4 regions of the Citrobacter sp. LST-B2 genome follow, and region 4 is predicted to be linked to each of the others. Evidence: predicted binding sites of a transcription regulator. Region 4 holds the regulator's gene; each other region holds the start of a gene.

Region 1 (5,916 bases), 1.2 Mb from region 4:
AGAACAGCACACCACACATGATGAAGCCGCCCAGCGCCACTTCGTATCCCAACGGCAACAGCAGCAGAACCGGTGAGATAAACGCGAAGCTTGAACCTAAATAGGCAGGAATTTTTCCTTTACAGATAAAGAGATACAGCAAGGTCCCGATCCCGTTGAACAACAGAACGGTAGCCGGGTTGATATGAAACAGAACTGGCACCAGCACGGTTGCGCCAAACATGGCGAACAGGTGTTGCAAACTAAGCGGGATTGTCTGTAAAAGTGGCGGTCTTTCACTCACCCCGATAGCACGGCGCGTCATAGTGTTTTCCTCTGAGTGTGTTTGTTATGAATCGTTGAGTTGTTTTATTCAAAAAAAAGCCGACTCTTAAAGTCGGCTATTTATCAGTTATTCACTTACTTCGTACCAAAAATCTTATCGCCGGCATCACCCAGCCCCGGAATAATGTATCCGTGCTCGTTCAGGCCCTGGTCGATCGACGCGGTGTAGAGTTCCACATCCGGATGCGCTTTTTCCAGCGCGGCGATCCCTTCCGGGGCCGCCACCAGCACCAGCACTTTGATGCTGCTGCAGCCCGCTTTTTTCAGCAGATCGATAGTGGCGATAACAGAACCCCCGGTTGCCAGCATCGGGTCGACGATCAGCGCCATGCGCTCGTCGATATTGGACACCAGCTTCTGGAAATACGGGACCGGCTCAAGCGTTTCTTCGTTGCGGTACATGCCGACCACGCTGATACGTGCGCTGGGTACGTTTTCCAGCACGCCTTCCATCATGCCCAGACCGGCACGCAGGATAGGTACAACGGTAATTTTTTTGCCTTTGATTTGATCCACTTCGACCGGACCATTCCAGCCTTCAATGGTTACTTTTTCGGTTTCCAGGCCCGCAGTCGCTTCGTAGGTCAGCAGACTGCCTACTTCCGAGGCGAGTTCACGAAAGCGTTTGGTGCTGATATCGTTCTCACGCATCAGACCCAGCTTGTGTTTGACGAGTGGGTGTTTGACTTCCACGATCTTCATACTCTTCTCCTTTCCTCAGACGAGTGGCAACCACAAAAAAAATCGCCGGATTATACCGCTTTTCCTCTCTGGCGCAACATAACGTATGCATGACCTGGATCAAGCAAAGTAGTATACGTTTGGGTGATGAGTATAAAACACGCCCCGCATTCTGTGCGGGGCCAAGTATCAAGTGGCTGAAATCAGAGGGATTCACCGTTACTTTTTATCACCTGCTGATACCAGGCGAAAGATTTCTTACGACTGCGCGCCAGCGTCCCACTGCCGTCATTATTTTTATCAACGTAGATAAACCCGTAGCGTTTTTTCATCTCTCCCGTTCCCGCAGAAACCAGATCGATACATCCCCACGGCGTGTACCCCATGAGATCCACGCCATCCTCTTCCACCGCTTTTTTCATTTCACGAAGATGTGCCGCCATATACTCGATACGGTAGCTGTCATCCACGGTGCCGTCAGGCAACTGAACATCAATCGCACCAAACCCGTTCTCAACGATAAACAACGGCAACTGGTAGTGATCCCAGAACCAGTTCAGCGAATAGCGCAATCCCACCGGATCAATCTGCCAGCCCCAGTCCGATTTCTGTACGTAGGGATTGGAGACCAGACTTTTGCTCTCGTCATAATCGAGTTGCGGGTTATCGTCTGTCGCTTTGGTGACAAACGACATGTAATAGCTAAAACCGATGTAGTCGACGCAGCCTTCGGACAGAGCAACACGGTCTTCTTCCGTGATATCGAGGTCAAACTCGCGGCGCGTAAAATAGTTGAGAATATGCTGCGGATATTTCCCCCGCACATGCACATCGGTAAACCAGTAGCGACGGTGCATGGCGTTCATCGCCATCATCATGTCGTTTGGCGCACAGGTCAGTGGGTAGATGGGGCACATGGCGATCATGCAGCCGATCTGCAATGCCGGGTTAATTTCTCGTGCCGCCTTCACCGCCAGCGCACTGGCCACCAGTTCATAGTGCGCCGCCTGGTACATTACCGGTTCACGATCTTCACCTGGCTGATACTTCAGGCCGGAGTTCGTGAACGGTGCAAAATCCTCATGGTAATTGGCCTGGTTGTTGATCTCATTGAAGGTCATCCAGTACTTCACTTTGCCCTGATAGCGGGTAAAGACGACCTTCGCAAAGCGGACAAAAAAGTCGATCAGCTTCCGGTTGCGCCAGCCGCCATACTCCGTCACCAGATGGTAAGGCATCTCGAAATGCGACAGGGTAATCACCGGTTCAATGCCATACTTCAGGCATTCATCAAACAGATCGTCGTAAAATTGCAGTCCCGCCTCGTTTGGCTGCGTTTCATCCCCAAGTGGGAAAATGCGCGTCCAGGCAATGGACGTCCGGAAACATTTAAAGCCCATTTCCGCGAAAAGCTTAATGTCTTCTTTGTAGCGATGATAAAAATCGATCGCCTCGTGGTTAGGGTAGTTTTTGCCGGGCAGCACGCCATCGGTAATTTCTCGCGCCACGCCATGAGCGCCCGCCGTCATGACGTCAGCAACGCTGATCCCTTTTCCGCCTTCCTGCCAGCCGCCCTCAAGCTGATGAGCGGCGACCGCCCCGCCCCACATGAAATTCGCGTTAAATCCAGACATAGTTTCCCTCGTTAATTTGCTATGACAAAACAGAAACCGGTTTCAGTATGATACTGAGCAATCCCGGCACTGCTTTCAAGGGTGAAACTGAACCCGGTTTCATTTTCGTGGTTCAGGTCATAAAAACACCGCGCCGCGGAGAAAATGCAGCAAATCTCGACAGATAAAAACGGATGCAACACAGGCTCGCAAACGTTTGCTTTCCCTGCTAGAATTGCGCCGAATTTTACTTTTACCGTAAGAAAACGTGGGGAACCAGGCAGTGACCGATAAAACCTCTCTTAGCTACAAAGATGCCGGTGTTGATATTGACGCGGGTAATGCTCTGGTGGATCGAATCAAAGGCGTAGTGAAGAAAACTCGCCGCCCGGAAGTGATGGGTGGTTTGGGTGGCTTCGGTGCGCTGTGCGCATTGCCGCAAAAATATCGTGAACCAGTGCTGGTTTCCGGTACTGATGGCGTCGGGACAAAACTGCGTCTGGCGATGGATCTGAAGCGTCACGATACCATCGGCATTGATCTCGTGGCGATGTGCGTCAACGACCTGGTCGTTCAGGGTGCTGAGCCGCTGTTTTTCCTCGACTACTACGCCACTGGCAAACTGGATGTGGATACCGCAGCCAGCGTGATTAACGGTATCGCCGAAGGCTGCCTGCAATCCGGCTGCGCGCTGGTCGGCGGGGAAACCGCTGAAATGCCGGGGATGTATCACGGTGAAGATTATGACGTCGCGGGTTTCTGCGTCGGCGTGGTCGAAAAATCAGAAATCATTGACGGTTCCAAAGTGGCCGATGGCGATGTGTTGATTGCACTGGGTTCCAGCGGTCCGCACTCCAACGGTTACTCACTGGTACGTAAAATTGTTGAAGTCAGCGGCTGCGATCCAGAAACGACGGTTCTGGAAGGCAAACCGTTGGCCGACCACCTGCTGGCGCCGACCCGCATCTACGTGAAATCGATTCTGGAATTGATTGAAAAGGTTGATGTGCACGCTATCGCGCACCTGACCGGCGGCGGCTTCTGGGAAAACATTCCGCGCGTACTGCCGGACAACACGCAGGCGGTGATCGATGAATCCTCCTGGCAGTGGCCAGCTGTTTTTAACTGGCTGCAAAGCGCCGGCAACGTCAGCCAGCATGAAATGTATCGTACCTTTAACTGCGGCGTCGGCATGGTCATTGCTCTTCCGGCGGCAGAAGTAGACAACGCCCTTACCCTGCTGAAGGCAAAAGGTGAAAAAGCCTGGAAGCTCGGCGTCATCAAGGCTTCCGATTCCGCGCAGCGCGTGGTTATTGAATAATGAATATTGTGGTGCTTATTTCCGGTAACGGAAGCAATTTGCAGGCGATTATTGATGCCTGCAAAGAGAAGAAAATCAACGGCACCCTGCGGGCAGTATTCAGCAACAAGGCCGACGCGTTCGGCCTTGAGCGTGCCAGAAAAGCGGCAATCCCGGCCCATACGCTGACTGCGGATCAGTTTTCCAGCCGTGAAGCATTTGACCGCGAGCTGATCCTTGAGATCGACGCGTATGCGCCTGACGTGGTGGTGCTGGCCGGTTTTATGCGCATTCTGAGCCCGGCGTTCGTCGCGCACTACAACGGTCGACTGCTGAATATTCACCCTTCCCTGTTGCCCAAATATCCCGGTTTGCACACCCACCGTCAGGCGCTGGAAAACGGCGATGAGGAACACGGCACCTCGGTCCACTTTGTCACTGACGAGCTCGACGGCGGACCGGTCATTTTGCAGTCCAAAGTTCCGGTTTTTGAGGGCGATGACGAAGATGAAATCACCGCCCGCGTTCAGGTTCAGGAACACGCCATTTACCCGCTGGTCGTCAGTTGGTTTGTGGACGGACGGCTGAAAATGCGCGATAACGCCGCCTGGCTGGACGGTGTTCGCCTGCCGCCACAGGGCTACGCTGCCGACGAGTAAAAACGGTGCCGGATAACGGATGTCATCCCTTATCCGGCCAGCGCTTCTCTTCAGACCTCCAGTCCCCCTTCCCCTTTGCGATCAGACGGTTTATTGTCATATTTTTCTGGCACAGTTGGACATCTGAGCGCAATGCTCGCCATAATAATCAGGCAGTGTCCCGTGAATAAAACGGAGTATAAGTATTAATGGGTCAGGAAAAGCTTTATATCGAGAAAGAGCTCAGCTGGTTAGCGTTCAACGAACGTGTGCTTCAGGAAGCCGCGGATAAATCAAACCCGCTAATTGAACGGATGCGTTTCTTAGGCATCTATTCCAATAACCTGGATGAATTCTACAAAGTTCGCTTCGCAGAGCTCAAACGCCGCATCATCATCAGCGAAGAACAGGGTTCAAATTCACATTCTCGCCACTTGTTAGGCAAAATCCAGTCCCGCGTACTGAAAGCCGACCAGGAATTCGATGGCCTGTATAACGAACTGCTGCTGGAGATGGCGCGTAATCAGATCTTCCTGATCAACGAGCGTCAACTGTCAGTCAATCAGCAAAGCTGGCTGCGCCACTATTTCAAGCAGTATCTGCGCCAGCACATCACCCCTATTTTAATTAACCGCGAAACGGATCTGGTACAGTTCCTGAAGGATGACTACACCTATCTGGCAGTCGAAATTATTCGCGGCGACACCATTCGCTATGCGCTGCTGGAAATTCCGTCTGACAAGGTTCCACGCTTTGTGAATCTGCCGCCGGAAGCCCCGCGTCGCCGTAAACCAATGATCCTGCTGGATAACATTCTGCGCTACTGTCTGGACGACATCTTTAAGGGCTTCTTTGATTATGACGCACTGAATGCCTATTCCATGAAGATGACCCGTGACGCCGAGTACGATCTGGTGCACGAGATGGAATCCAGCCTGATGGAGCTGATGTCCTCCAGCCTGAAACAGCGTCTGACCGCCGAGCCGGTGCGTTTTGTTTATCAGCGCGACATGCCTAATGCACTGGTCGAAGTGCTGCGCGAGAAGCTGACGATTTCACGCTATGACTCTATCGTTCCCGGCGGGCGTTATCACAACTTCAAAGATTTCATTAACTTCCCTAATGTCGGCAAAGCCAATCTGGTGAATAAGCCGCTGCCGCGCTTACGCCATATCTGGTTTGATAAAGAGAAGTTCCGTAACGGATTTGACGCCATTCGTGAACGCGATGTGTTGCTTTACTATCCGTATCACACCTTTGAGCACGTTCTGGAACTGCTGCGCCAGGCTTCGTTTGACCCGAGCGTGCTGGCAATCAAAATCAACATCTACCGCGTGGCAAAAGACTCGCGGATCATCGA
Region 2 (5,916 bases), 1.0 Mb from region 4:
GCCTGGAGATTACTTTTTGTTGGGGCGAATCGCAGGCGCTGCTTTATCCAGAACGCCATTGACGAACTTGTGGCTGTCTTCCGCGCCGAACGTTTTTGCCAGTTCAATCGCTTCGTTGATGGCCACTTTATATGGCACATCACTGCGTTTAGACAGCTCGAACAGCGCAATACGCAGTACGGCTTTTTCCACCTGACCCAGCTCTTCCAGCAGACGAGACAGGTAAGGCTTCATCAGGCCATCCAGGTACGCGCTGTTAGTCGCCACCCCGGACAGCAGTTCACGGAAGTACATGACGTCAACATCTTTCACGTCCTGTTCTGCCAGGAACTGGTATTCAACATCAGCGATGTCGTTCTGGGACAACTGCCAGGAGTAGAGCGCCTGAACGGCACACTCACGAGCGCGGCGACGAGCAGCAGGTTTCACGGATTTCCCCTTACAAAAATCAGGCCTTGATGGCTTTCAATACATTAATCATTTCAAGCGCGGTCAGTGCAGCTTCCGCGCCCTTGTTGCCAGCTTTGGTACCAGCACGTTCGATAGCTTGTTCAATGCTTTCGGTGGTCAGGACGCCAAAGGCGACCGGAATTTCGCTGTCCTGAGCGACATGCGCCAGGCCGTTGCTTGCACCGCCAGCGACATATTCGAAGTGAGCTGTGCCGCCACGAATAACCGTACCCAGTGCAATCACCGCGTCATATTTACCGGTTTTCGCCAGCGCGCCTGCTGCCAGCGGCAGTTCGTAGGCACCTGGAACCCAAACGACGGTAATGTTTTCATCTTTGACCTGACCAATACGTTTCAGGGCGTCAATCGCACCTTCCAGCAGGCTGTCATTGATAAAGTTGTTGAAACGCGCAATGGTGATGGCGACGCGAGCGTCCGGAGTAGCAACGTTAGCTTCAATAATGTTCATATTCTTCCTTCGGGTTCGATATGGCCCCGTAAGGGGGGCGGATTTTATCATAATATTCTGTGCGCTGCTTCCAATAATTCGATAATTCGAAAGCCTCACGCAGGGGTTAAATGCAGGCAAACGTCCGGGCCCACCTGGCGTATCTCATTGAATTTGAAATGGGGGGCGTCAGCCAGTTTCTCAAGCCCTGGCAACACACATAATCCCCTGGCGTCACTGCCTAACAGTTTAGGCGCAAGATAGACGATAAGCTCGTCAACCACTCCGGCCTGCAAGAGCGCACCGGCGAGCGTCGGCCCGGCCTCCACCCACAGACTGTTAATTTGCTGTTTGCCGAGCAACATCATCAGCACCACCAGATCCAGATGCCCGTTATGCTCCGGCACCAAAATCGTGCGAACCGAGTCGGGCCAGACGCGTGCGTCTTCTTTGGTGCGCGCAATCCAGGTTTCTCCTGGCTGCTGTACCAGGCGGTGCTCCGGCGCTACGCGGTTCTGACTGTCTATCACAATTCGCACCGGCTGACGCACGGCATCCTGCGGATAAAGAGCTTGTGTCGCCTCGCCGAGTTCTGACCAGCGCACGGTGAGCTGCGGATCGTCCGCCAGCACCGTCGCGCTGCTGGTTAAAATGGCATGGCTTTGCGCGCGTAGACGCTGAACATCACGTCGCGCCTCGGGAGAGGTAATCCACTGACTTTCGCCGCTGGCCATCGCTGTACGGCCGTCCAGCGAAGCGCCGAGTTTCAGTTGCACATACGGAAACCCGGTGCGCATCCGTTTGAGAAAACCTTTATTTAACGCTTCGACTTCACTCATCATCAGCCCGTGGCTGACGTCAATGCCCGCCTGCTGCAAACGGTATAATCCGCGTCCCGCCACTTGTGGATTCGGGTCCTGCATCGCCGCCACCACGCGAGAAACGCCCGCGGCGATCAGCGCGTCGCAGCACGGCGGCGTGCGGCCATGATGACTACAGGGCTCAAGCGTGACGTACGCAGTGGCCCCTTTGGCCTTTTCGCCCGCCATGCGCAAGGCATGCACTTCCGCATGCGGTTCGCCCGCACGATGGTGATAACCTTCACCGACAATCTCGCCGTTATTGACGATCACGCAGCCGACGTTAGGGTTGGGATGGGTGGTAAACCGCCCGCGCTGCGCCAACTTCAGCGCTCGCGCCATGTATAACTCATCCTGCATGGCTTAATCCTGTAGGCGAGCGATCTCTTCGCCAAATTCTTTAATATCTTCGAAGCTGCGGTAAACCGAGGCAAAGCGGATATAGGCGACTTTATCGAGTTTTTTCAATTGTTCCATCACCAGATTGCCAATCATCTTACTGGGGACTTCACGTTCGCCGGTGGCGCGCAGTTGCGACTTAATATGATTCAACGCCATTTCGACGTCGTCGGAACTCACCGGACGCTTTTCCAGCGCGCGTTGCATTCCACTGCGCAGCTTTTCTTCATTAAACGGTTCGCGCACGTCGTTGCTTTTCACAACGCGTGGCATTACCAGTTCTGCCACTTCAAAGGTAGTGAAACGTTCATTACAAACCAGACACTGCCGACGGCGGCGTACAGAAGAGCCCTCGCCCACAAGACGAGAGTCAATTACCTTAGTGTCTACGGCGAAACAGAATGGGCAATGCATACGGCGTCCTGACCAGGTGGTTAACAGAAATCTATTTTAACCTGAACTGACGTGACAACAAAGGCGCAACGCTTTTGAGACAATGGATCGATGTCTTTGATCATATTACGAACTACCATTATGGTATCGCGACTATTCAGGAAATAAGAGAGATGACAAGACGTTACCTAAGAATTCTCCTGGTGGGAAGTCTCTTTAGTCTGAGCGCCTGCGCGCAACAAAGCGAAGTGCGCCAGATGCATCAAAGCGTTTCAACGCTGAATAAAGAGATGAATCAGCTTAATCAGGAAACCGTGAAGATTACTCAGCAAAACAGTCTGAACGTTAAATCCACCCGTGGTGTTTACCTGCTACCGGGCTCCAATACGCCCGCACGGCTGAACAGTCAGATAGGCACACTGCGCATGTCGCTTATCAACATTGCGCCGAATGCCGCTGGCACCCGGGTGACGCTGCGCATTCAGGGGGAATCCAACGATCCGCTGCCGGCCTTTAGCGGCACCGTTGAATATGGGCAAATTCAGGGAACTACTGACAATTATCAGGAAGTGAATGTGCAGAATCAGTTGATCAATGCCCCGGCCAGCGTGCTGGCACCGAGCGATGTGGACATCCCGCTGCAACTGAATAACCTCACCCCCGACCAGTTAGGATTTGTGCGTATCCACGACATCCAGCCTGTTACGCAATAAACCTCCTTGCGGAACGTTTTGTGCGTTCCGCAACATCCCTCCGTCTCTTTTTGTGACTCCGCTGACATCCACGTCAGTTTTTGTCAACGTTGGCAATCAGCATGAAAGTCAGTACAATCGCCGCGCTAAAATACGCAAACGTGAACGCAATCGATTACGTAAATGATAGAACTGTGAAACAAGACATATTTTTGTGAGCAATGATTTCTATAATAGGCTCCCAGAAACATGAATTATTCAGAAACGCTATTTGCGCCTTTTTCACTCCCGTCAGGGATTTCAAACAGTGGCATACAATATGAAAAAAACATTACTTGCAGCCGGTGCCGTGCTCGCGCTCTCCTCGACATTCACCGTTAACGCTGCGGAAAATGACAAACCGCAGTATCTTTCAGACTGGTGGCACCAGAGCGTCAACGTCGTCGGTAGCTATCACACTCGTTTCGGACCGCAGCTCCGTAACGATACCTACCTGGAATATGAAGCTTTCGCGAAGAAAGACTGGTTTGACTTCTATGGCTACATGGATGCGCCGGTTTTCTTCGGTGGTAACACCGACGCGAAAGGGATCTGGAACCACGGTTCTCCGCTGTTTATGGAAATCGAACCGCGTTTCTCCATCGACAAACTGACCGGCACTGACCTGAGCTTCGGTCCGTTTAAAGAGTGGTACTTCGCCAATAACTACATCTACGACATGGGTCGTAACAAAGATGGCCGTCAGAGCACCTGGTACATGGGTCTGGGCACCGATATTGATACTGGCCTGCCGATGAGTTTGTCTCTGAACGTATATGCGAAATATCAGTGGCAGAACTATGGCGCCGCTAACGAAAACGAGTGGGACGGCTACCGTTTCAAAGTGAAATACTTTGTTCCGATTACCGAACTGTGGGGCGGTAACCTGAGCTATATCGGTTTCACCAACTTTGACTGGGGTTCCGATCTGGGCAACAACGACTTCTCCGATCTGAACGGCAACAAAGCGCGTACCAACGACTCCATCGCCTCCAGCCATATTCTGGCGCTGAACTACGACCACTGGCACTATTCGGTCGTAGCGCGTTACTGGCACAACGGGGGTCAGTGGAACGACGACGCAGAGCTGAACTTCGGTAAAGGTAACTTCAACGTGAAATCTACCGGCTGGGGTGGCTATCTGGTTGTCGGCTACAACTTCTGATAACGTTACTTTCCTGCAAAAGCCAGCCAGAGCGCTGGCTTTTTTTATGCGTGCGTTTCGTCGCGGATCTTACGTAAAAAATCACTCAGCGATCGATCGGCGCACTCGCTAAATCGCCTGTCGAGCGGCGTGATGCTTAAACAGCGATCGACACGAAAACAGCGATAGTCCTCGCGCCGTTCGCACCAGGCTACCAGCAGCCAGAACTCTCCCTGGAAAAAAATCCCTAACGGCTGCACGTCCCGCCAGGTGAGCTGCCCCGCCTCATCACGATAATGTAACGCCAGCACCTGTTGCGTGCTCACCGCCCGGTGGATCATATCGAACGCGCTACGTGAATGCTGTTGCCTGCCAAAATCCGGCGCGAAAATACGTGCCTGCTCGGCTTTACGTCGGCTTTCTTCCGGTAATATCGCCAGCACCTTTTCCTGCGCCGACTCCAGTTCTCTGGAGAGCAGATCACCGCCCCAGGTGTGCAGCAGACGAATGGCGGCAATCAGCGCTTCCGATTCCCGGTGCGTTAGCATCAGCGGCGGGAGATCAAACCCCGCCATCAGCCGATAGCCGCTTCCCGCCTCCCCTTCGACCGGCACGCCGGAGAGCGAAAGGTCACGGATATCACGATAGATCGTCCGCTCTGACACCTCAAGCCGTTCCGCCAGCAGCGCTGCCGTTGTCAGCCGCCTGCCACGCAGGATCTGGACTATCTGAAATAAACGGTCAGCGCGACGGGTCATAGTTGCTCTCTGTGATTAAGCCGGTTGATGTAACCCCACACGATTGCCTTCGCTGTCAGTAAACAGCGCGATGGTACCAATCTCTTTACCGAGATCGAGCGGACCAAAAACGCAGTTGCCACCGGCACTGGCGACGCGATCCAGCGTGGCGACGAGATCGTCCGTATGCAGATAAATAATGGCGCCCTGTAATGAAGGCGCGATGCCATCAAACTTCGCCAACGCACCACCGGTGGCCGGATCGTCATACGGGAAAACCGCCAGATCGGCAAAATCCATTTTTTCACGACGCAGCGACAGCCCCATGACCGGCTCATAAAACGCAATCGCGCGTTCCATATCCGTTACGGGAATTTCAAACCAGTTAATAATGCTTTTCATCGTTCCTCCTGCCTGTGTGGGTAAGTTCAGGAAGAGGATAAAACAGGGCTCCTGACAGCATAGTGTCAGGAGTGATTGCAGGACAAGAGAAAGGAAGAAAAGAAAAATCCCGATCGAATGACCGGGATTTCTGAGCATGAACTGAAAATCGGGTTACGGCAGAATTGACGGCTGATCCGCCCCTTCTTTCTCGACTTTCTGTTGCAGCATATGCTCGCGCTTCATACCAAGTTTCAGCGCCAGCGCCGATGCCACGTAAATGGACGATGCCGTACCGATGGACACCCCGATAAGCATAGTCAGCGAGAAGCCTTCCAGCACCGGACCACCAAACAGGAACAGCATCAGGATA
Region 3 (5,916 bases), 1.3 Mb from region 4:
CTGTATAATGCGCCCGCAATGATTACCGGAGTAACCCCTTTGTCAGATGTTGAATTTAGTCACGAATACTGGATGCGTCATGCGTTAACGCTGGCGAAGCGCGCCTGGGATGAACGTGAAGTCCCGGTCGGTGCCGTATTGGTGCACAACAATCGCGTGATCGGTGAAGGCTGGAACCGCCCGATTGGCCATCACGATCCCACCGCGCACGCAGAGATCATGGCGCTACGTCAGGGCGGCCTCGTCCTGCAAAATTATCGTCTGATTGACGCGACGCTGTATGTGACCCTTGAGCCGTGCGTCATGTGCGCTGGCGCGATGGTGCACAGCCGTATCCGCCATGTGGTGTTCGGCGCGCGCGATGCAAAAACCGGCGCTGCCGGTTCGCTGATGGATGTTCTGCATCATCCGGGAATGAATCATCGCGTTGAGGTCACTGAAGGAATATTGCGTGAGGAGTGTGCGACGCTGCTCAGCGATTTCTTCCGCATGCGCCGTCAGGAGATCAAAGCGTTGAAGAAAGCCGCAAGCCAGTAGGCATTGCGGTTCTGTTTACTCTTTGTCCTCTTTCTTCTGCGGTAAACGCAGCAGCGACGGCGAGTGCGTCAGATAACTGGATGACGATTGCGACAGGAAGGCGGCGAGTGGTCGCCGCTGTTTGCCAAATTCCGTTGGTGAGACGACCGGATACTCTTGTGCCAGTTTCATCTCTTCAGCCAGTTGCTTTTCTTTCTCCTGCAAATAGCCCTGCAGGCTTATCTGATATTTACGGATGTTTTCAACGTAGGCGTAGGCCTCATGTCCGCGAGCATAGCCGTAGGTCAGCTTGCTGTAATACTGTTTTTGACTGAGCAACGGCAGACGCTGTTTGACGTCAGCCCAACTGTCCGGGTTTCCCTTCGTTTTGGCTGTCAGCGCACGCGCATCAAGCATATGCGCATAACCCATGTTATAGGCCGCCAGCGCAAACCAGATACGCTCGTTCTCGGGTACGGTGTCCGGCACTTTACTCATCATGTCCTGTAAGTAGCGTGCTCCACCGCTGATGCTCTGCTCAGGATCGGTTCTGTCGGTCAGACCGAGACTTTGTGCGGTGTTTTTGGTGAGCATCATCATGCCGCGCACGCCGGTTGGTGATGTGGCCTGCGGATCCCAATGCGATTCCTGCCAGGAGATCGCCGCAAGCAGCTGCCAGCCAATCTCCTGGGCGTGTTTTTCAAACAGCGGTTTCAGGTCGGGGAGCATGGCATCAACCGCGCGCAGAAAGGTGCGGGTATCGACATAGTCAAAATCATCGCCGTGCCCCAGATATTTTTCTTCGAGACGCGCCAGGGAGCCGTCCTCATTCATGCCGTTGAAGAAATCGAGCAGGGCGGCAGACAGCGTGTTGTCATCATCCAGCTGACTAAACCAGGTCACCGGCTGTTCGTCGGTGATATCCAGCGCAACAGCAAGTTCGGGATGAACGCGTTGGTAGAGGCTGATGGCGACAGAGTCGGCAATGGTGTAATCCAGCTGTCCGGCAATCACCGCATCCAGCAGTTCCGTTGAGCCTTTTTTCTCATCGATCCGCCAGCTCAGCTCAGGGTATTTTGTCTGTTTCAGCGTTTGCAGATCGTTTGCCACCACGTGTCCCGGCGTGATAGTGAGTTGACTTTCCGTCACGCTGCCCAACGTACGGGGACGATACTGACCCACTTTGTAGACCAGTTGCTGGGATACCGAATAGTAAGTCGGCCCTGGCTGATAGTTTTTCACTCGTTCACTGTTGTAGACCAGCCCGGCCGCCAGCAGGTCGGCGTCACCATTATCCAGATCGTCAAACAGCTGGCTGATGTTCTGGCGGACGGTAATCTTCAGTTTTACCCCCAGATAGCTGGCGAACTGCTGCGCCAGCTCGTAATCGAGCCCGTACGGCTTACCGTCGAGTTTCGCCCAGGTGAGCGGCGACTCAATTGTGCTCACGCGCAACTCTCCCCGCGACTGGATCGCGGCGATACGATTATCGGCTTTACCGAACCAGGGGATAGAGGGCCAGAGGGCCGCCGCCAGCAGCAGCGTCAGTATGCCGATGAACAGATAATTAATCTTTAATTTTTTCAATTAGTTAATTCTCTGAACCGTGCGTTGCCTCAGGATGGGAAAAAGAATAGAAAGGCCAGGAGTATTCATCAATGAGCGGCATTTTGCTTAAACTTGCGCCAGTTGGCAACTAATTACAGCCATTGGCAGCATCGTATGACAATAACGGCGTTGGATTTTATTTCGACGCAAACGGTTTCGTCGGCGGCTCAGATTCTTTATAATGACGCCCGTTTCCCCACTTGGGCACACCGAAAGCTTAGCTTAGAAGACGAGAGACTTATGATGGAAATTCTGCGTGGTTCGCCTGCACTGTCCGCATTCCGTATTAACAAACTGCTGGCACGTTTTCAGGCTGCCAACCTCCAGGTAAGCAATATTTACGCCGAGTACGTCCATTTCGCTGACCTGAACGCTCCGTTGAACGAGGATGAGCACGCGCAGCTTGCCCGTCTGCTGAAATACGGTCCCAGCCTGAGCAGCCACACCCCGGAAGGGAAACTGCTGCTGGTGACGCCGCGCCCTGGCACCATCTCCCCCTGGTCTTCCAAAGCGACAGATATCGCCCATAACTGCGGTCTGCAACAAATTGACCGTCTGGAACGCGGCGTCGCTTATTACGTTGAGGCCTCCACGCTAAGCGCTGAGCAGTGGCAGTGGGTTGCCGCTGAACTGCACGATCGAATGATGGAGACGGTGTTCTCTTCGTTAACCGATGCGGAAAAACTGTTTGCTCACCATCAGCCGGCGCCTGTTGCAAGTGTTGACCTGCTGGGTGAAGGCCGTCAGGCGCTGATTGATGCTAACCTGCGTCTCGGTCTGGCGCTGGCGGATGACGAAATTGATTACCTGCAGGACGCGTTTACCCGACTGGGGCGCAACCCGAACGACATCGAACTCTACATGTTTGCGCAGGCGAACTCTGAGCACTGCCGCCACAAGATTTTCAACGCCGACTGGATCATCGATGGCAAGCAACAGCCGAAGTCGCTGTTCAAGATGATCAAAAACACCTTTGAAACCACACCGGACCACGTGCTTTCCGCGTATAAAGATAACGCGGCGGTGATGGAAGGGTCTGAAGTGGGGCGTTACTTTGCCGACCACGCGACCGGTCGCTATGACTTCCACCAGGAGCCGGCGCACATCCTGATGAAGGTGGAAACCCATAACCACCCGACGGCGATCTCTCCGTGGCCGGGGGCGGCGACTGGTTCCGGCGGTGAAATCCGTGATGAAGGGGCAACCGGACGCGGCGCGAAGCCAAAAGCCGGTCTGGTGGGCTTCTCCGTTTCTAACCTGCGCATTCCGGGCTTTGAGCAGCCGTGGGAAGAAGACTTCGGCAAGCCAGAGCGTATTGTGACCGCGCTGGATATCATGACTGAAGGCCCGCTGGGCGGCGCGGCGTTTAACAATGAATTTGGTCGTCCTGCGCTGAACGGCTATTTCCGTACTTACGAAGAAAAAGTGAACAGCCACAATGGCGAAGAGCTGCGCGGCTATCACAAGCCGATCATGCTGGCGGGCGGGATCGGTAACATCCGTGCCGATCACGTACAGAAAGGCGAGATCGTCGTCGGGGCGAAGCTGATCGTTCTCGGCGGTCCGGCGATGAATATCGGCCTGGGCGGCGGCGCGGCTTCCTCGATGGCCTCCGGCCAGTCTGACGCGGATCTTGATTTTGCCTCGGTACAGCGTGATAACCCGGAGATGGAACGCCGCTGCCAGGAAGTGATCGACCGCTGCTGGCAGTTGGGTGACGCCAATCCGATCCTGTTTATCCACGACGTTGGCGCCGGCGGTCTGTCGAACGCGATGCCTGAACTGGTTAGCGACGGCGGACGCGGCGGTAAATTCGAACTGCGTGACATCCTCAGCGATGAGCCGGGTATGAGCCCGCTGGAGATCTGGTGTAACGAGTCCCAGGAACGTTACGTGCTGGCTGTGGCGGCAGACCAACTGCCGCTGTTCGACGAGCTGTGTAAGCGTGAGCGCGCGCCGTATGCGGTAATTGGTGAGGCGACCGAAGAACAGCATCTGTCGCTAAACGATCGTCACTTCAACAACCAGCCTATCGATCTGCCGCTTGACGTACTGCTCGGCAAAACGCCGAAGATGACCCGCGACGTTCAGACGCTGAAGGCGAAAGGTGAGTCTCTGGATCGTGCTGACATCACCATTGCGGATGCAGTTAAACGCGTTCTGCATCTGCCGACGGTGGCGGAAAAAACCTTCCTGGTCACCATTGGCGACCGTACTGTGACCGGGATGGTGTCTCGCGATCAGATGGTCGGTCCGTGGCAGGTGCCGGTGGCGAACTGCGCGGTGACCACCGCCAGCCTCGATAGCTACTACGGTGAAGCAATGTCGATCGGCGAACGTGCGCCAGTGGCGCTGCTCGACTTCTCCGCTTCTGCCCGTCTGGCGGTCGGGGAAGCATTGACCAATATCGCGGCAACGCAGATTGGCGATATCAAACGCATTAAGCTTTCCGCTAACTGGATGGCCGCAGCCGGTCACCCGGGCGAAGATGCCGGTTTATACGAAGCGGTGAAAGCGGTCGGTGAAGAACTCTGTCCGGCGCTGGGTCTGACGATTCCGGTGGGTAAAGACTCGATGTCGATGAAAACCCGCTGGCAGGAAGGCAACGAACAGCGCGAAATGACCTCGCCGCTGTCGCTGGTGATTTCCGCTTTTGCTCGCGTGGAAGATGTGCGTCATACCATCACCCCGCAGCTTTTTACTGAAGACAACGCGCTGCTGCTGATCGACCTGGGCCGTGGCCACAACGCGCTGGGTGCGACGGCGCTGGCGCAGGTATACCGCCAGCTTGGCGATACGCCGGCAGATGTGCGTGACGTCGCGCAACTGAAGGGCTTCTACGACGCGATGCAGGCGCTGGTGGCGCAACGTAAACTGCTCGCTTATCACGACCGTTCCGATGGCGGCCTGCTGGTGACGCTGGCGGAAATGGCCTTTACCGGTCACTGTGGGGTGCAGGCGGATATCGCCGCACTGGGCGACGATCGTCTGGCGGCGTTGTTCAACGAAGAACTTGGCGCGGTGATTCAGGTTCGCGCAGCGGATCGCGAGGCGGTGGAAGCACTGCTGGCGCAACACGGTCTGGGCGATTGCGTACATTACCTGGGTCAGGCCGTCACGGGCGATCGTTTTGTTATCGAAGCCAACGGTCAGACCGTCTTCAGCGAAAGTCGCACGACGCTTCGCATCTGGTGGGCCGAAACCACCTGGCAAATGCAGCGTCTGCGTGATAACCCGGAGTGTGCCGATCAGGAGCACGATGCGAAAACCAACGATGCCGATCCGGGCCTTAGCGCGAAGCTGACCTTTGATATTAATGACGATATCGCCGCACCGTATATTGCGACCGGTGCGCGTCCGAAAGTGGCGGTACTGCGTGAGCAAGGGGTGAACTCTCACGTCGAAATGGCTGCGGCGTTCCAGCGTGCAGGCTTTGACGCGATTGACGTGCACATGAGCGATCTGCTCGGTGGCCGCACGGGTCTGGGTAACTTCCAGGCGCTGGTGGCCTGCGGCGGCTTCTCTTACGGCGACGTACTGGGCGCGGGTGAGGGCTGGGCGAAATCAATTCTGTTCAACAACCGCGTGCGCGATGAGTTCGAAACCTTCTTCCATCGTCCACAAACGCTGGCGCTGGGTGTGTGTAACGGCTGTCAGATGATGTCGAATCTGCGTGAACTGATCCCGGGCAGTGACCTGTGGCCGCGCTTTGTGCGTAACCATTCGGATCGCTTTGAAGCCCGCTTCAGCCTGGTTGAGGTGACCCAGAGCCCGTCTCTGTTGCTGCAGGGC
Region 4 (5,916 bases):
TAGGCCTCAAAAAACGATGATACAACCAAAAATTGTTAGCCGACTAATTAACGGTGATTATGAGTGATATCAATGGGATTCGCTGTGGGCAATCCCGCAATTATCATGCTGCGCACTGTCGTTAGAAGGATGCAGTTGCATCTTATAGCCCAGTCCAGCCAGTACCACCGTAGACAACATCACGCTGGTCGTGGTCAACAGCGGTGTGCTGATAAGCCAGGAAACGACCAGGCTTGCCAGGAAGCACAGACCCAACTGCAGGGTATTTTGCAGGGCTGCGGCACGACCCGTCGCCTGCGGGAATGGACGCAGCGCCTGGGCAACCACAATCGGGTAAATAGCCCCGTTGGCAATCGCCATTATGCAGAAGGGGATCAGGATCTCTGCAAGCGTGATGTGATGGATAAAACTTGCCGCCCAGGTTGCCACCACGCTCAGCGCATAGATAACCAGCAGCCAGGGCAGGAGCTGTTGTCCCTGCCATTTTTGCAACGCGGCGCGACAGCCATAGCCGCCAATCAGAAAAGCAATGGTCTGCGGTACGTAGCTCAGCCCAATCACCGCCGGGCTGTAGCCCATTTCACTCAAAATAAACGGGGAACCGGTCAACCACGCAAAGAAGCTGGCAGAACAGGCGGCGTAAATCAGGACGTTGCCGCGGTACGCTTTCGCACGCAGCAGGGTGGTGAACGTCAGTTTGTCCTTGCTGTCATCGCGAGCCCGGGTGGTGGGCTTTAAAAACAGGGCGGGCAGCATCAGCAGCAGCGTGATGAAAAACAGCGTGGCAAAGATCGCCTGCCAGGAAAGATGGGTCAGAATCCAACTGCCTAATAACGGCGCCAGTGCAGGAGACAGCCCGACCAGCGGCATGATGGTCGCGAAAATGCGGTTAATTTTATGCGAAGGATAGTAATCGGTAACCAGCGCCTGCCAGATGACGGTCGCCGCGCAGACTCCCACGGCCTGAATAAAACGCAGTACTAACAGGCCCGTTGCGCTCTCCACCCACAGCATACCCAGGCTACCGAGGGCGAAGACAGACAGACCCAGCAACAGGATCGGTTTACGGCCATAACGGTCAGAGAGGGGTCCCCACAGCAGTTGGGCGACGGCAAAGCCTGCTAAAAACAGACTCAGGCTGGCGCTTACGGCAGAGGCCGGTGTTTGCAGGTCAGATTGAATGGCGGCAAAAGCGGGCAAATACATGTCGGTTGCCAGAAAACCCAACACGCTGAGCCCTGCCAGCCAGACTAAAAACCCTTTTCCTGGTTGCATAGTTGTTCTCTAATTTTGATTAATCACACTGGCGCAGAGTGTAGGGAGTGAATTTGGGCTTGTGAAACGGTAATATTTGTTTATTGCATTCAAAAATTTTGTAGGCAGATTATGTGGTCAGAATATGCGCTGGAAGTGGTCGATGCCGTGGCACGCAACGGGAGCTTCAGTTCCGCGGCCCAGGAGTTGCACCGGGTGCCTTCAGCGGTCAGCTATACGGTTCGCCAACTGGAAGAGTGGCTGGCCGTCCCGCTTTTTGAACGTCGCCATCGTGATGTGGTGTTAACCCCGGCGGGCGCCTGGTTTTTGAAAGAAGGCCGCTCTGTCATCAAAAAAATGCAGATCACGCGTCAACAGTGTCAGCAGATCGCTAACGGCTGGCGTGGGCAACTCCCCATTGCGGTGGACAATATCGTGCGCCCGGAACGCACGCGGCAATTGATTGTCGATTTCTACCGCCACTTTGATGACGTGGAACTACTGGTCTTCCAGGAGGTGTTTAATGGCGTCTGGGACGCGCTGTCAGATGGTCGGGTCGAACTCGCCATCGGGGCAACCCAGGCGATCCCGGTTGGCGGACGATACACTTTCCGCGATATGGGTAAGCTGAGCTGGTGTTGTGTCGTTGCCAGTACGCATCCGCTGGCCGCCATGAGCGGGCCGTTAAGCGATGACACGTTGCGCAACTGGCCGTCGCTGGTGCTGGAAGATACCTCCCGCACGCTGCCGAAACGCGTGACCTGGCTGCTGGACAATCAGAAGCGGGTGGTGGTGCCGGACTGGGATTCTTCCGCGACCTGTATCAGCGCCGGACTCTGTGTCGGCATGGTCCCGACACATTTCGCCAAGTCGTATCTCAACAAGGGGCAGTGGGTCGCGTTAAATCTGGATAATCCTTTCCCGGATGCGGCCTGTTGCCTGACCTGGCAGCAGAATGATATGTCACCTGCGCTGATCTGGCTGCTGGATTATCTGGGAGACAGTGAAACGCTGAACAAAGAGTGGCTGCGGGAGCCCGATGAGACTCCCGCAGAAGAGGCTTAACGACGGTAGTCGCGGAACGGGCCATCCGCCACGGAGCGGCGCTCCACCAGGCGCGGGTGGACTTCAATAGACTGCGACTCTTCGCGTTTATTGACGATACGGTCCAGTAACATATTAAAGGCCGTCTCACCCAGTGAATCTTTCGGCTGGTGGATGGTGGTCAACGCTGGTGTAAAGAAGCGGGCGTTGCGCACGTTGTCGTAGCCTATCAGCGACACGTCCTGCGGGACGCGCAGACCCATCTCATCAGCGGCGCAAAGGGCGCCCATCGCCATGACATCGCCGCCACAGAAGACCGCCGTTGGGCGATGCGCCTGCGACAGAATTTGCTGCATGGCGCGGTAGCCGGATTCCGGCTCGAAGTCGCCTTGAACAATCCAGTTTTCAGGCACTTTAATCAGCGCTTCATCCATCGCTTTCATAAATCCGGCCAAACGGCCTGCGCCGGTGTTACGCTCCATCAGTCCTGGGATCACGCCAATTTCGCGATGTCCACGCTCGACGAGGTAACGGCCTGCCATGTAGCCGCCCTCGAAGGCGTTATCAATCACCGTATCAGTGAAGTCGGCTTTGGCTTCGCCCCAGTCCATCACCACCATTGGGATATGACGATATTCTTCCAGCATCGAGAGCAGGGGATCGGGGTATTCGGAACACATTACCAACAGGCCATCAACGCGTTTTTGCGCCATCATCGACAGATAGGCACGCTGCTTTTCCAGGTTGTTCCAGACGTTGCCGAGGATCAGGGTATAGCCCTTCTGGAAGCAGTTCTTCTCAACCGCTTCAATAATTTCAGCAAAATAGGGGGCTTCGCTGCTCGTCGCCAGCAAACCGATAGATTTGGTATGGTTAACTTTCAGGCTACGGGCAACCGCGCTGGGGGAATAGTGCAATTCTTTGATTGCCGCCCACACTGCATTGCGTGTTTCTTCAGCGACGAAACGCGTTTTGTTAATTACGTGTGACACGGTTGTAGTGGAAACGTTTGCGCGCTTCGCTACATCTTTAATTGTTGCCATTAAATCTCACTCCAGACCCAACCTGAACATTAAATTACGCCAAGTAAACGTTTGCCTTTACTCATCCTGTGCCCAACGTCTGGGCTGCGGCACGCCGGGAAACGACACGGAACGTCAGGAAGGGGTCAATGGCCGGTACGCTAATCAAGTAAGCGTCGAATTTTGTCTGATCTTTACGAAAAGGGGAAGTATTAAAAGCACATATCACTCTAAATCGTGGGAGATTTTTACACTCAAGTGTGTAAAAATGCGCTATATCACTTTTTGTGTGGGTATAAAAAGGAGAAAAGTTGATGAGCACCGATCTGAAATTTTCATTAGTGACCACGTTTATTGTCCTGGCTTTAATCGTTGCGGGCGGCCTGACGGCGGCACTGCACTGATCCCCTCGGGGGAGTTCCTGCTCCCTCGAACCTCCCGCCATATTGTTATTGAATCTGCAAAAGTCTTTTGTATTTTTGTTAACTTCTCTTTTTTTGTGATTGATGTCATGCTTTTGACTCTTTGTTAAGCATCGCGCCCTGTCGCGAAGAGCCGGAGTCATCACTGCATGAAAATCAATTATCCGTTACTGGCGCTGGCCATTGGTGCGTTTGGCATCGGTACCACCGAATTCTCGCCAATGGGTCTGCTGCCCGTCATCGCGCGTGGCGTTGATGTGTCTATTCCCGCGGCAGGTATGCTGATTAGTGCCTATGCGGTCGGCGTGATGGTCGGCGCGCCGTTGATGACGCTGTTGCTGTCACATCGCGGACGCCGTAATGCGCTCATTTTTCTGATGGCTATCTTTACGCTCGGTAACGTGCTCTCGGCGATTTCACCGGATTACACCACGCTGATGTTGTCACGTATTTTAACCAGCCTTAACCACGGCGCATTCTTCGGCCTGGGCTCGGTGGTGGCGGCAAGCGTGGTGCCGAAGCACAAACAGGCGAGCGCCGTTGCGACCATGTTTATGGGGCTGACCATCGCCAATATCGGCGGTGTGCCGGCGGCGACCTGGCTGGGTGAAACCATCGGCTGGCGAATGTCGTTTATGGCGACAGCGGGGCTGGGGGTTATCTCGATGTTGAGTCTCTTCTTATCATTGCCAAAAGGCGGTGCCGGGGCGCGCCCGGAAGTGAAAAAAGAGCTGGCGGTGCTGATGCGTCCTCAGGTGCTCTCCGCGCTACTGACTACCGTACTGGGAGCGGGCGCCATGTTCACGCTCTATACCTATATTTCGCCTGTTCTGCAAAGCATCACCCATGCGACACCGGCCTTTGTGACCGGGATGCTGGTTCTGATCGGTGTGGGCTTCTCCATTGGCAACTACCTCGGAGGGAAACTGGCCGATCGCTCGGTTAACGGCACGCTGAAGGGCTTTTTGCTGCTGCTGATGGTAATTATGCTGGCGATCCCTTTCCTGGCGCAGAATGAACTGGGCGCGGCGGTCAGCATGGTGGTCTGGGGGGCGGCAACCTTTGCGGTCGTCCCTCCGTTACAAATGCGCGTCATGCGTGTGGCTCATGAAGCGCCGGGTCTCTCATCTTCCGTGAACATTGGCGCGTTTAACCTTGGAAATGCGCTGGGCGCTGCGGCTGGCGGGGCCGTCATTTCAGGCGGATTAGGCTACAGTTTTGTTCCTGTGATGGGGGCGATTGTGGCGGGTATGGCGCTGTTGCTGGTGTTTATCTCGGCGAGAAAACAACCTGAACAGGTGTGCGTCGCCAGTTAACGGCAGGACAAAAACGCAGAAGGGATTCCCTTCTGCGTTATCTTTTTTACGCGGCGAAGTTCTTCGCTACAAACTCCCAGTTTACCAGCGCCCAGAAGTGTTCCAGGTAGCCAGGACGCGCATTGCGGTAGTCAATGTAGTATGCATGCTCCCATACGTCGACGGTCATCAACGGCGTGGCGTCGGTGGTCAACGGCGTGCCAGCGTTGGAGGTGGAAACGATAGCCAGCTTGCCCTCTTTTCCTTTAACCAGCCAGGTCCAGCCAGAGCCGAAGTTTTTGATCGCCGCGTCGGTAAATTGCGCTTTGAACTCGGCAAAGCTGCCGAAAGAGACGGCAATCGCGTCAGCCAGTTCGCCGGTTGGCTCGCCACCAGCATTCGGTGCCAGGCAGTTCCAGTAGAACGTGTGGTTCCAGACCTGAGCAGCGTTATTGAACACGCCGCCTTCCGAACTGCGTACGATCTCTTCCAGTGATTTCCCTTCAAAGGCAGTGCCTTTGATCAGGTTGTTCAGGTTGGTGACATAGGTCTGATGGTGTTTGCCATAGTGATATTCCAGCGTCTCGGCGGAAATGTGCGGCGCAAGCGCATCTTTGGCATACGGTAGTGCAGGTAATTCGAACGACATTGCTTCTCTCCTTATTATTAATAGTATTTCGCGCAATAACCTTATTGTGCGTAAGGATAGGGTAGCAAATTGAAAGGTGAGACAAAAGATGAACTTACCCTGTTGCGTTAACAACAGGGTAAAGTTTTAACGAATGGTTTTGGGCGTCATGACCCGGCGAGCGCCGACATAGTGGCGTTGCCAGTAATCTTCGCTGAGCGATGTGATCTGGATTTCCTGACCGCTGCGCG

The links. The regulator PurR, encoded in region 4, represses purine synthesis genes. The targets are predictions, from matches to a motif close to CANGCAAACGTTTGCNTG.
Region 1: a site for PurR is predicted at 2,825-2,842, ahead of purM (phosphoribosylformylglycinamidine cyclo-ligase). Genes of this name have one in related genera too.
Region 2: a site for PurR is predicted at 3,407-3,424, ahead of ACQ0PY_RS06005 (nucleoside-specific channel-forming protein Tsx). Genes of this name have one in related genera too.
Region 3: a site for PurR is predicted at 2,268-2,285, ahead of purL (phosphoribosylformylglycinamidine synthase). Genes of this name have one in related genera too.

The regions. Positions count from the first base shown of each region.
Region 1 is NZ_CP192598.1:3,534,617-3,540,532, forward strand. It holds gene uraA (uracil permease) at 1-304, opposite strand, end outside; gene upp (uracil phosphoribosyltransferase) at 400-1,026, opposite strand; gene ACQ0PY_RS17120 (6-phospho-beta-glucosidase) at 1,209-2,639, opposite strand; gene purM (phosphoribosylformylglycinamidine cyclo-ligase) at 2,902-3,939, shown strand; gene purN (phosphoribosylglycinamide formyltransferase) at 3,936-4,577, shown strand; gene ppk1 (polyphosphate kinase 1) at 4,766-5,916, shown strand, end outside.
Region 2 is NZ_CP192598.1:1,271,034-1,276,949, reverse strand. It holds gene nusB (transcription antitermination factor NusB) at 10-429, opposite strand; gene ribH (6,7-dimethyl-8-ribityllumazine synthase) at 449-919, opposite strand; gene ribD (bifunctional diaminohydroxyphosphoribosylaminopyrimidine deaminase/5-amino-6-(5-phosphoribosylamino)uracil reductase RibD) at 1,015-2,118, opposite strand; gene nrdR (transcriptional regulator NrdR) at 2,122-2,571, opposite strand; gene ACQ0PY_RS06010 (SadB/YajI family lipoprotein) at 2,724-3,263, shown strand; gene ACQ0PY_RS06005 (nucleoside-specific channel-forming protein Tsx) at 3,562-4,446, shown strand; gene ACQ0PY_RS06000 (helix-turn-helix transcriptional regulator) at 4,491-5,183, opposite strand; gene ACQ0PY_RS05995 (VOC family protein) at 5,199-5,564, opposite strand; gene secF (protein translocase subunit SecF) at 5,718-5,916, opposite strand, start outside.
Region 3 is NZ_CP192598.1:3,613,460-3,619,375, reverse strand. It holds gene tadA (tRNA adenosine(34) deaminase TadA) at 19-537, shown strand; gene mltF (membrane-bound lytic murein transglycosylase MltF) at 553-2,103, opposite strand; gene purL (phosphoribosylformylglycinamidine synthase) at 2,365-5,916, shown strand, end outside.
Region 4 is NZ_CP192598.1:2,314,635-2,320,550, forward strand. It holds gene punC (purine nucleoside transporter PunC) at 70-1,275, opposite strand; gene punR (DNA-binding transcriptional activator PunR) at 1,387-2,319, shown strand; gene purR (HTH-type transcriptional repressor PurR) at 2,316-3,341, opposite strand; gene cydH (cytochrome bd-I oxidase subunit CydH) at 3,635-3,724, shown strand; gene ACQ0PY_RS11130 (MFS transporter) at 3,892-5,058, shown strand; gene sodB (superoxide dismutase [Fe]) at 5,105-5,686, opposite strand; gene ACQ0PY_RS11140 (C40 family peptidase) at 5,813-5,916, opposite strand, start outside.